DNA from 4 places in the Pararhizobium qamdonense genome. Region 2 is predicted to be linked to each of the others. Evidence: riboswitches for the same ligand, from Rfam matches in the RefSeq annotation. Region 2 holds a riboswitch; each other region holds the start of a gene.
What was found. Region 2 has a riboswitch for cobalamin ahead of PYR65_RS22925 (ABC transporter substrate-binding protein). Riboswitches for the same ligand answer to the same signal wherever they lie in the genome.
Positions count from the first base shown of each region.

Region 1: it holds a riboswitch for cobalamin, as region 2 does, so the genes downstream of both, PYR65_RS09645 (CbtB domain-containing protein) here and PYR65_RS22925 (ABC transporter substrate-binding protein) in region 2, are expected to answer to the same signal.
Region 3: it holds a riboswitch for cobalamin, as region 2 does, so the genes downstream of both, bluB (5,6-dimethylbenzimidazole synthase) here and PYR65_RS22925 (ABC transporter substrate-binding protein) in region 2, are expected to answer to the same signal.
Region 4: it holds a riboswitch for cobalamin, as region 2 does, so the genes downstream of both, PYR65_RS17895 (aromatic ring-hydroxylating oxygenase subunit alpha) here and PYR65_RS22925 (ABC transporter substrate-binding protein) in region 2, are expected to answer to the same signal.

Region 1 is NZ_CP119566.1:1,995,445-1,997,641, reverse strand. It holds gene PYR65_RS09650 (bifunctional diguanylate cyclase/phosphodiesterase) at 1-782, opposite strand, end outside; cobalamin riboswitch at 1,048-1,317, shown strand; gene PYR65_RS09645 (CbtB domain-containing protein) at 1,366-1,542, shown strand; gene PYR65_RS09640 (CbtA family protein) at 1,735-2,197, shown strand, end outside.
Region 2 is NZ_CP119567.1:359,664-361,860, forward strand. It holds gene PYR65_RS22920 (SDR family NAD(P)-dependent oxidoreductase) at 1-498, shown strand, start outside; cobalamin riboswitch at 556-797, shown strand; gene PYR65_RS22925 (ABC transporter substrate-binding protein) at 1,023-2,069, shown strand; gene PYR65_RS22930 (FecCD family ABC transporter permease) at 2,078-2,197, shown strand, end outside.
Region 3 is NZ_CP119566.1:2,511,869-2,514,065, forward strand. It holds gene PYR65_RS12080 (SDR family oxidoreductase) at 1-544, shown strand, start outside; cobalamin riboswitch at 589-801, shown strand; gene bluB (5,6-dimethylbenzimidazole synthase) at 846-1,538, shown strand; gene PYR65_RS12090 (DUF2865 domain-containing protein) at 1,539-2,197, opposite strand, start outside.
Region 4 is NZ_CP119566.1:3,642,446-3,644,642, reverse strand. It holds gene PYR65_RS17900 (DUF6656 family protein) at 1-511, opposite strand, end outside; cobalamin riboswitch at 865-1,062, shown strand; gene PYR65_RS17895 (aromatic ring-hydroxylating oxygenase subunit alpha) at 1,189-2,197, shown strand, end outside.

The DNA of each region.
Region 1 (2,197 bases), on a different replicon from region 2:
CGCTCGGCCCGGGCTTTGAGGTCTTCCAGGGAGACGAAGTTTGCGATCAGAACGGCAAATTCATCACCGCTGACGCGGGCGATGAACGAGTTTTTCGGAACGCCGGCCTCAATACGCCGCGCGCAGGACCGCAGGACATCGTCGCCCGCCGCATGGCCGGCCGCGTCGTTGATCTGTTTGAACCGGTCGAGACCAATATGCAGGATCGCCAGCTTCTCCGGGCCCTCCCCCTCGGCAAGCTCCGCCAGCCGACGGTCGAAAAAGCGGCGGTTTGGAAGCCCTGTCAGGGAATCGTGCTCGGCGGCATGCTGTATCCGCTCGGAGCTCACTTCCAGCGCAACGGCGCGCGCTTCGGCAATCGCCTTCTGCCGCCGCAATTCGCGATTGAGCAGCACATCCGCCGTCACGTCCCACTCGGCACCGATGAAGGTGATGTGGCCGTCTTCCTCGAAACAATAGGCACGCGAGCGCAGATGGCGGGTTTCGCCGTCCGGCAGGATGATCCGGTATTCCGACGAATAAACGTCGCCTGTTGCAATCGCGAGATCGAAATCCGCTTGCGCTTGCACAAAATCATCGGGATGAATCGCATTCATCCACACCGCCGCCTTGACGCGCTTCTGTGTCTTGCCCGTTGCGTAGAGCCGATGCATTTGCAGGTCCCAGACGACTTCGTCCTTCTGCGTATCGTGCTCCCACACCCCGATCTGAGAAGCGTCGAGCGCAATTCCCAAGCGGCGAAGAATATTCTGAAATTCCTGTTCGGACCTCGCCGCTTTCATGGTCTTCTCTGTGGGTGATGCTTCGCGTGTCAGCGCCGCCGCATTCTACACCAAGATTGCTAAAGAACTATTGTTCCGGTGAATAAGAAGAGTATCTTTCAATTCAAACAACCATTGAGTGTTTCTTGAAAAAACCGGGTTGCAACTTGAGCGCATACCAGGTTGTACTACATATCCAATTTAGACATTGCGGGGAAAAATCAAGAGCTGCAATACGTCATTGGAGGTCGCAGCGCCGAATTGACATGCATGATACGACGGCATAATCATTGCGGGATCAATTGGTTCCCTGGGGGCGAGGCGCTTTCGGGGAGTAAATGGGAACGTGACGGGTGGACCCATTCTGGGCATCTTCATCACGGCCGACCCCGCGACTGTAGAGCGGTCAGAGTTTGTCATGCCGGTTTGTTCAGCCGGTAAAAGCCACTAGGGCGACGGGATTTCAAGCCCTGCCCCGGGAAGGTGAGACAGGCTCCTTGGCGCGAAAGCGCCTGACGCCGCGAGCCAGGAAACCTGCCGGTTGATGAAGGGCATGGTGCCCAATTGAGTGGGATATATTCCACGCGCCATCACGGAGGTTGTCATGGCTACGACTACAGTTTCAAGCATTCCGCTTTCTCTCAGCGACCGCATCACGACGGCCGTTCTCGCCCTGTTGATCGGTGGTTTCCTGGTCTTCGGTGCAGGCCTTGCCAATTCTGCAGTGCTGCACGACACCGCCCACGACGTCCGCCACTCCTACGGCTTCCCTTGCCATTGATGAACGGTGGAAGGCTTTGCGCTTTCCGCACCTGATCGATGAGAGGGATCGCCGATTTCCGACAGGACATCGCGCGGCCCTGGATTGCGCCCATGCTTTTGCATCGGGCGGTTTTTGCCGTGGGGAATTGAAACACAGCAAGCGTTGAGCACGACAGATCGATCAGTTCCGCTTGATTTTTGGGGGTATCACATGATTGTCAAAACACTTCTGGCCGCATTGGTGGCTGGGTTGATCGCGGGCGTCTTCATGACGGCGGCACAGGAATTGCGGGTTGTCCCGCTCATCCTTCATGCCGAGGAATTCGAAGTCAAGGAACCCGCAGCCGAGCCGCCTGCCACGACCGAAGGTCAGCAGCAGCAACAGTCCTCGCTCAACCGGTCCTCGGTCATTGGCGAGATGTTGTCCGCACTCTCGCCGGTCACGCCGGCCTATGCCCATGAGGGCGAGCATGAGGAAGAAGGCGGCATCATGTTCGGCATGAGCCGTTTCTCCGGCACGCTGCTTGCCAATCTGGTGGCCGGTGCCGGTTTCGGCCTGCTGCTTGCCGGAGCAAGCCTGGTGTTCAACCAGCCGATTACGTTGCGCAACGGCGCGATCTGGGGCATTTGCGGCTGGCTTGCGGTGCATCTCCTGCCGGCCGTCGGCCTGCCGC
Region 2 (2,197 bases):
TTGATCAACAATGCCGGCGGCATGCTCGGACGCGTCACGACGGCCGAAATGAGCGATGCGCATTACGAGCGTGTCATGGACCTCAATGCCCGATCCGTGCTGGCGGCGACCCGCGCCGCGCATCCTTTTCTGAAGAAGCAGGGTGGCTTCATCATCAACACGACCTCGATTGCCGCCCGCAATGGTGGCGGCAACGGCGCCATTCTCTATGCGGCGTCCAAAGGCTTCGTCTCGACCATCACCCGCGGCCACGCCAAGGAGTTTGCCGCCGACGATATTCGCGTCAATGCGGTCGCACCCGGCGTGATCGCCACGCCTTTTCATGACCGCTATACCAGCCCGGAGATGCTGGACGCCCAGCGCAAGACCGTTCCGCAGGGCCGGGTCGGTACGCCCGACGAATGTGTGGGCGCCTTTCTGTTTCTGGCGTCGCCGTCGCTGTCTGGCTATGTCACCGGCCAGATCATCGAGGTCAATGGCGGCCAGTTGATGCCGTAAACGGGGAAGGGGCGGCGCTCTCGTGGCGCTCTCGTCTTGACGCCGCCACTGCCGCTGGACTAAGTGACATCTGACGGTTCCCCGATGGATGACTTCGAGGGGATTAATAGGGAACACGGTGCGGAAGACCCAACAGGGACCAAGACCGTGGCTGCCCCCGCAACTGTAAGCGGATTGCCGATCGCCATCCGGCGCTTTTAAGAAGCGCCAAGCCACTGCGAGCCCTCAAGGTTTTCGGGAAGGCAGGCGAGAGACAGATATCCGTGAGCCAGGAGACCTGCCGTCGAAAGAAACATCCAACTTCCCGGGCGGGGTTGCCCGGAACAGGAGCCATCATGTTTGATTTCGACCGCCGCATCCGGCGTTTTCGCGCCGTTTTCTTCATAACGGAATTCTGTCGCCGTCCCTAAGCAGGCGGCTGAAAGCCTACGCGCGCTTTTGCACAGCAAAAGCTGCCGTTCCCCTTTTCAATTCCACGGGCGCCCTGGCGCCCGGACTGGAATTCCGTTTTCAAGAAGGTTCAAATGTTTATCACCCGTATTCTTCCTCTGTCCCGTGTTCTGGCGCCGCTGCCGGCTGCAGCCATCGCTGTCATCGCCTTTGCCGCACCAGTTGCCGCAGCGCCCACCACCTATCCGCTCGACATCACCAATTGCGGCCAGACCGTGCGCTTCGACAAGGCTCCGCAGAAGGTCGTCTCGATCGGCCAGGGCATGACCGAAATCCTGTTTTCGCTGGGTCTCGCCGACAAGATTGCGGGCACCGCCGTCTGGGTGGGTCCGGTTCTGCCGGCCTTTGCCGAGACCAACAAGGGCATCAAGCGGCTGGCCGATAACGACCCGAGCTTTGAATCCGTCGTTGGCGCCGAGCCCGATCTGGTCGCCGCCGAATTCGAGTGGCATGTCGGCGCTCAAGGCTCGGTCGGCAAACGCGAGCAGTTTTCCGGCCTCGGCATCAATACCTATGTGTCGCCGGCCGATTGCGTGGCCAAGATCAATACCGACGGCGGCGACGGCGTTCGCCGCGAACTGTTCACCATGGACCTGATCTACCAGGAAATCGGCGAGCTTTCGCGGATTTTTGACATCCAGGATCGCGGCGACGCGCTGATTGCAGAGTTGAAGAAGCGCGAAGCCGACGCTGTTGCCTCGATCGGCGCCGCCAGGCCGGGTGCGCTGCCGGTGGTCTTCTGGTTTTCCAGCAAGGAAGTGCAGGGGGATGCCTTTATCGCCGGCAAGAACAGCGCCCCTGCCTATATCCTGAAAACGCTGGGCGCCCAGAATGTGGTGACCACCGAAGAGGAATGGCCGCTGGTCGGCTGGGAAACGAATGCCGAGGCCAACCCGTCCGTCATCGTCATCGCCACCATGGACCGCCGCCGCTATGCCGCCGACGATCCGGCCGTGAAGATCGATTTCCTGGAGAATGACCCGGTCACCAGCCAGCTCGATGCCGTGAAGAACAAGCGCTTCGTTGAAATGGATGCGCAATCGATGAACCCGACGATCCGCACGATCGACGGTATCGAGATCCTCGCCAAGGGCATCAAGTCGTTCGGCCTGTCGCAGTGAGCCTGGCCATGGCTCAAACCCTGGTGACCGGCGAAAGGTGGTGGGCGCGTCTCGCGCTCGTCATCCTGTCTTTCGTGACCCTCGGCTTCGTCATCAGTCTCGCCGTCTCCATCGGCGAGATCCCCATT
Region 3 (2,197 bases), on a different replicon from region 2:
GGTCAATGCGGCGGCGATCACCGATCGCGGCACGATCCTCGATACAAGCCCGGACCTGTTCGACCGGATGTTTGCTGTCAATGTGCGCGCGCCGTTCTTCCTGATGCAGGAGGCGATCAACGTGATGCGCCGGGAAAAGATCGAGGGCACCATCGTCAATATCGGCTCGATGTCGGCCAAGGCCGGCCAGCCGTTCATCGCAGCCTATTGCGCCTCCAAGGGCGCCTTGGAAACGCTGACCAAGAACACCGCCTATGCCGTGTTGCGCAACCGGATCCGCGTCAATGGCCTCAATATCGGCTGGATGGCCTCTGAAGGCGAGGATCGCATCCAGCGGGAATATCATGGCGCGGCCAGCGACTGGCTGGACAAGGCTGCGGCAAGCCAGCCGTTTGGCCGTCTGGTCGATCCGGCCGAGGTGGCGCGGGCCTGCGCCTATCTGTCATCTGGTGAATCCGGCCTGATGACCGGCTCGGTGATCTGCTTTGACCAGTCGATCTGGGGTGCCTATGACGGCTCGCCGCATCCGGTTGCCGCCATCTGACGGGATCAGGGTGGGCCGTCTTGCATTTGGCGGCCCGCCATGCCCATATCGGTCTTGCTCAGGTGCCCGCGCAAGCGGGAGAATCGGGAAGCCGGTGAAAATCCGGGACGTGCCCAACGCTGTGATGGGGACGGTTTTGTATTTCATGAATGTCTGAATCATTTCAGCGTTCTGCCACTGGATCTTCAAGCGATCCGGGAAGGTTGCAAAGCCGGTTGATCCGCAGTCAGAAGACCGGCCTGACGAGATAGACCAGCCCCGCGCGGACGGCGGGAGGTTTCGCATTGTTGGGGATCAAACGATGGAAACTGAACCGCAAGACCGCCTTGTGAAGGCGGATGCTTTTTCACAGGACGAGCGCGCCGCCGTCTACCGCGCCATCGAAACCCGCCGCGACGTGCGCGACCAGTTCCTGCCGCAGCCTTTGCCGGATGAGGTGATCGCGCGGCTGCTGGCCGCTGCCCATAGCGCACCATCCGTCGGCTTCATGCAGCCCTGGAACTTCATCGTGGTGCGCGACGAGGGCCGCCGCGAACGGGTGTTCGACGCTTTCCAGCGGGCCAACGAGGAAGCGGCGCTGATGTTTGAGGGTGCGGCGCGTGACACATACCGGTCGTTGAAGCTCGAAGGCATCCGCAAGGCGCCGGTCAGCATCTGCGTGACCTGTGATCCATCCCGGGCAGGAAAGGTGGTTCTGGGGCGCACGCACAATCCGCGCATGGATGCGTTTTCGACCGTCTGCGCCGTCCAGAACCTATGGCTGGCTGCGCGGGCGGAAGGTGTTGGGGTCGGCTGGGTCAGCATCTTCCACGAGCGCGATATCAAGGACGTGCTCGGCATTCCCGATTCCATCGAGATCATCGCCTGGCTGTGCCTCGGCTATGTCGATACGCTTTACGCCGAGCCGGAACTGGCCGTCAAAGGCTGGCGCCAGCGGTTGCCGCTCGAGGATCTGGTGTTTCAGGACGCCTGGGGCGTCACACGCAGCACCTGATCAGTTGGTCTGCTGCTGCTGGTAGCCGGGGCCGGCGGGATGCCTGAGGTCGATCGAGGTTTCCTGCGATGGCAGGAAGCTGGGGCCGACGACGCGGACCTTGTTGTCCTGCGGATTGTAGGGCCGATCCGCAACGGTGTTTTTCACCTGCGTTGCCTCAGTGTCCTGCGTCTTCTTGGTGGCGCGCAGATCGACGACGCCCTTGCCGTTGTCGGGCGTGCTCTGCTGGATGGCGGTTTGACCCAGCGGACGGCAGCCGCACTGGCCGTTCTGGCTGCGGTCGCGGGTCTTGTAGGCAAATGCCGAGGGCAGGTCGGCATAGGGCTCGCCGGTGGCGGCCGACACCATCTGGTCGGTCTCTTCGGTCGTCAGCGCGTGATAATACAGCGCCGTCTCTGCGCCCGGGCACCGCTGCCGGCAGGTTTCCGCATCGCGCTGGAAATCGGCGGGTGAGGCATCGGACGAAATCGGGAAGAACGAGCCGTCGCAGGTGCGCACGCAGAGCGTCCTAAAGCTGCCGGTGGCGCCGGGGCCGAAGTTGTCATGCGGCGTGGTGAAATCGGTATCGCTGCCGCGCATGTCATCGTAACCGTCGCTGATCGGCGGCAGGCCGTTTAGGATATTGCGGTGGGCTTCCGGCTCTTCAATGGCGGCTTCCA
Region 4 (2,197 bases), on a different replicon from region 2:
GCAGCCCGTTGTCATGCACGGCGCGATTGACGGTCAGCTTGCCGGCCTCGGCATCCATCTCGGTTGCGACGGCGAAATACATCCGCGAATAGCCGAGCTTGATCTTCTCGAAGAAATGCTGGTCGTCGCCGATATCGGAGAAGAAATTGGCGATATAGAACGACCAGCGCACATCCTCGAACTTGGCAAACCGGGTTCTGGCGGCGGTGACATGGCAATAGCCGAGATGCGGGCTATCGGCGAGCGTGCGGTGAAACAGCAGTTTCGGAAAGCGGATCGAACGATGGAAACCGTTGATCCGGTCATGCGTGACCGTGCCGGCAGCCTCGAGCTTCTTGCCGGTGCGCACAGCCACTTCCTGATGGGTGAGGTAACGTTTTTCGGCCGCGCTCCATTGCTGATGGTTCCGGTTGATCCGCCCGGTGCGCAGGAATTCGGTATAGATCGCCGCCTTCGGCGAGGGGGCCGGCTCCTTGACCTTGGCGGCATCGAAATATCTCAAGTTTGACATCGGCCTCTACCAGACTGCGGTGGAATGCGTGGCGCGCATTGCGGGGCTAATCGCGAATGCGACGAGGTTACCCGGTTATGGTTAATGCAGTCTTTCGGCGCATCAATCTTTCGTGGCGAAACCGGCACATGGCAAGGCGCGTATGTGTGGCGGGCGATGTCGCAAAGAGGCCGTATCCTGGCCGATTGCCGAAGCGTTGTGCGGAAAACCCGGATTTTGATCCAAATCCGGCAGATCGCCTTGTTTATGCTTATAAAATAGACAGGCGAGCTTTGCCGCCGCGCAATCTGTTGCGTGTCGTCATTCTGGAATCGGATGTCGTTAATCGGCGGCTGTTTTCGTGGGCGTGAGGATTAGATGAAGACACTCAAGGTGCCGCCTTTATAGGGAGGGCGGAGAATTGGGAAGCCGGTCGAAATCCGGCGCTGCCCCCGCAACGGTGGTGGAGCGAAACCTCGGCAAAAGGCCACTGGAGAAATCCGGGAAGGCGCCGGGATCGTCCGCAAGGACAGCTCCAGAGCCCGGAAACCAGCCTTGTGATGAAATTGATATCTGGGTTGCGGCGGGCAGCCGGAAGGAGAACCACTATATCCACGCGCTCTCCCGGCGCGGCGGCGGTTCCTTTCCTGCCTGCGGCAACCTTCAAAAGAACGTTGGCGAGCACAAGGGAAATGACCATGGATCTCCGCAGTGAAGTCCTCCGCAAATTGACGAACCGCCGGGACACCCACAGTCTCGAACAGGCCTTCTATACCGATCCGGATCTCTACAGGCTCGATATGGAGGAGATCTGGTACAAGGACTGGCTGTTCATCGGCCATGACTGCGAAATCCCGAAATCCGGCAATTATGTCACCGTGCAGGTCGGCGAATACCCTGTTGTCATCGTCCGCGACCGTACGGGCACCGTGCGCGCGCTCCACAATTCCTGCCGCCACCGCGGCTCGCGCGTCTGCGCCGGTGCCAAGGGTTCGTCCGCCAAGCTTGTCTGTCCCTATCACCAGTGGACCTATGAGCTGGACGGCAAGCTTCTGTTTGCCCGCCAGATGGGCGAGGATTTCGACAAGAACCAGCACGGCCTGAAGCCGATCCATTGCGAAACCATCGGCGGCTACATCTTCATCTGCCTGGCTGACGAGGCGATGGATTTCCAGCCGGTGCGCGACATGGTCTCGTCCTATCTGACGCCGCACAATCTGAAGGATACCAAGGTCGCCTTCGAAAGCACGATCATCGAAAAGGGCAACTGGAAGCTCGTCTGGGAAAACAACCGCGAATGCTATCATTGCGCGGCAAACCACCCCGAGCTTTGCCGCACCTATCCGGAAGCCCCGACCGCCACCGGCGTGCAGGGTGCCAAGGATGATCCGGTCATCGCCGCCCATTGGGCCCATTGCGAAGCCTCCGGCCTGCCGAGCGAATTCAAGATCGATCACACCGGCCAGTTCCGCGTTGCCCGCATGCCGCTGATCGAAGGCGCCGAAAGCTACACCATGTCCGGCAAACGCGCCGTCAAGCGCCAGCTGTCTGATGATGTCAATCAGAGCCAGATCGGCACGCTGCTCCTGTTCCATTATCCAAGCACCTGGAACCATGTGCTGGCCGACCACGCCATCACTTTCCGCGTCCTGCCGCTTGGCCCCGAACTCACCCAGGTCACCACCAAATGGCTGGTGCACAAGGATG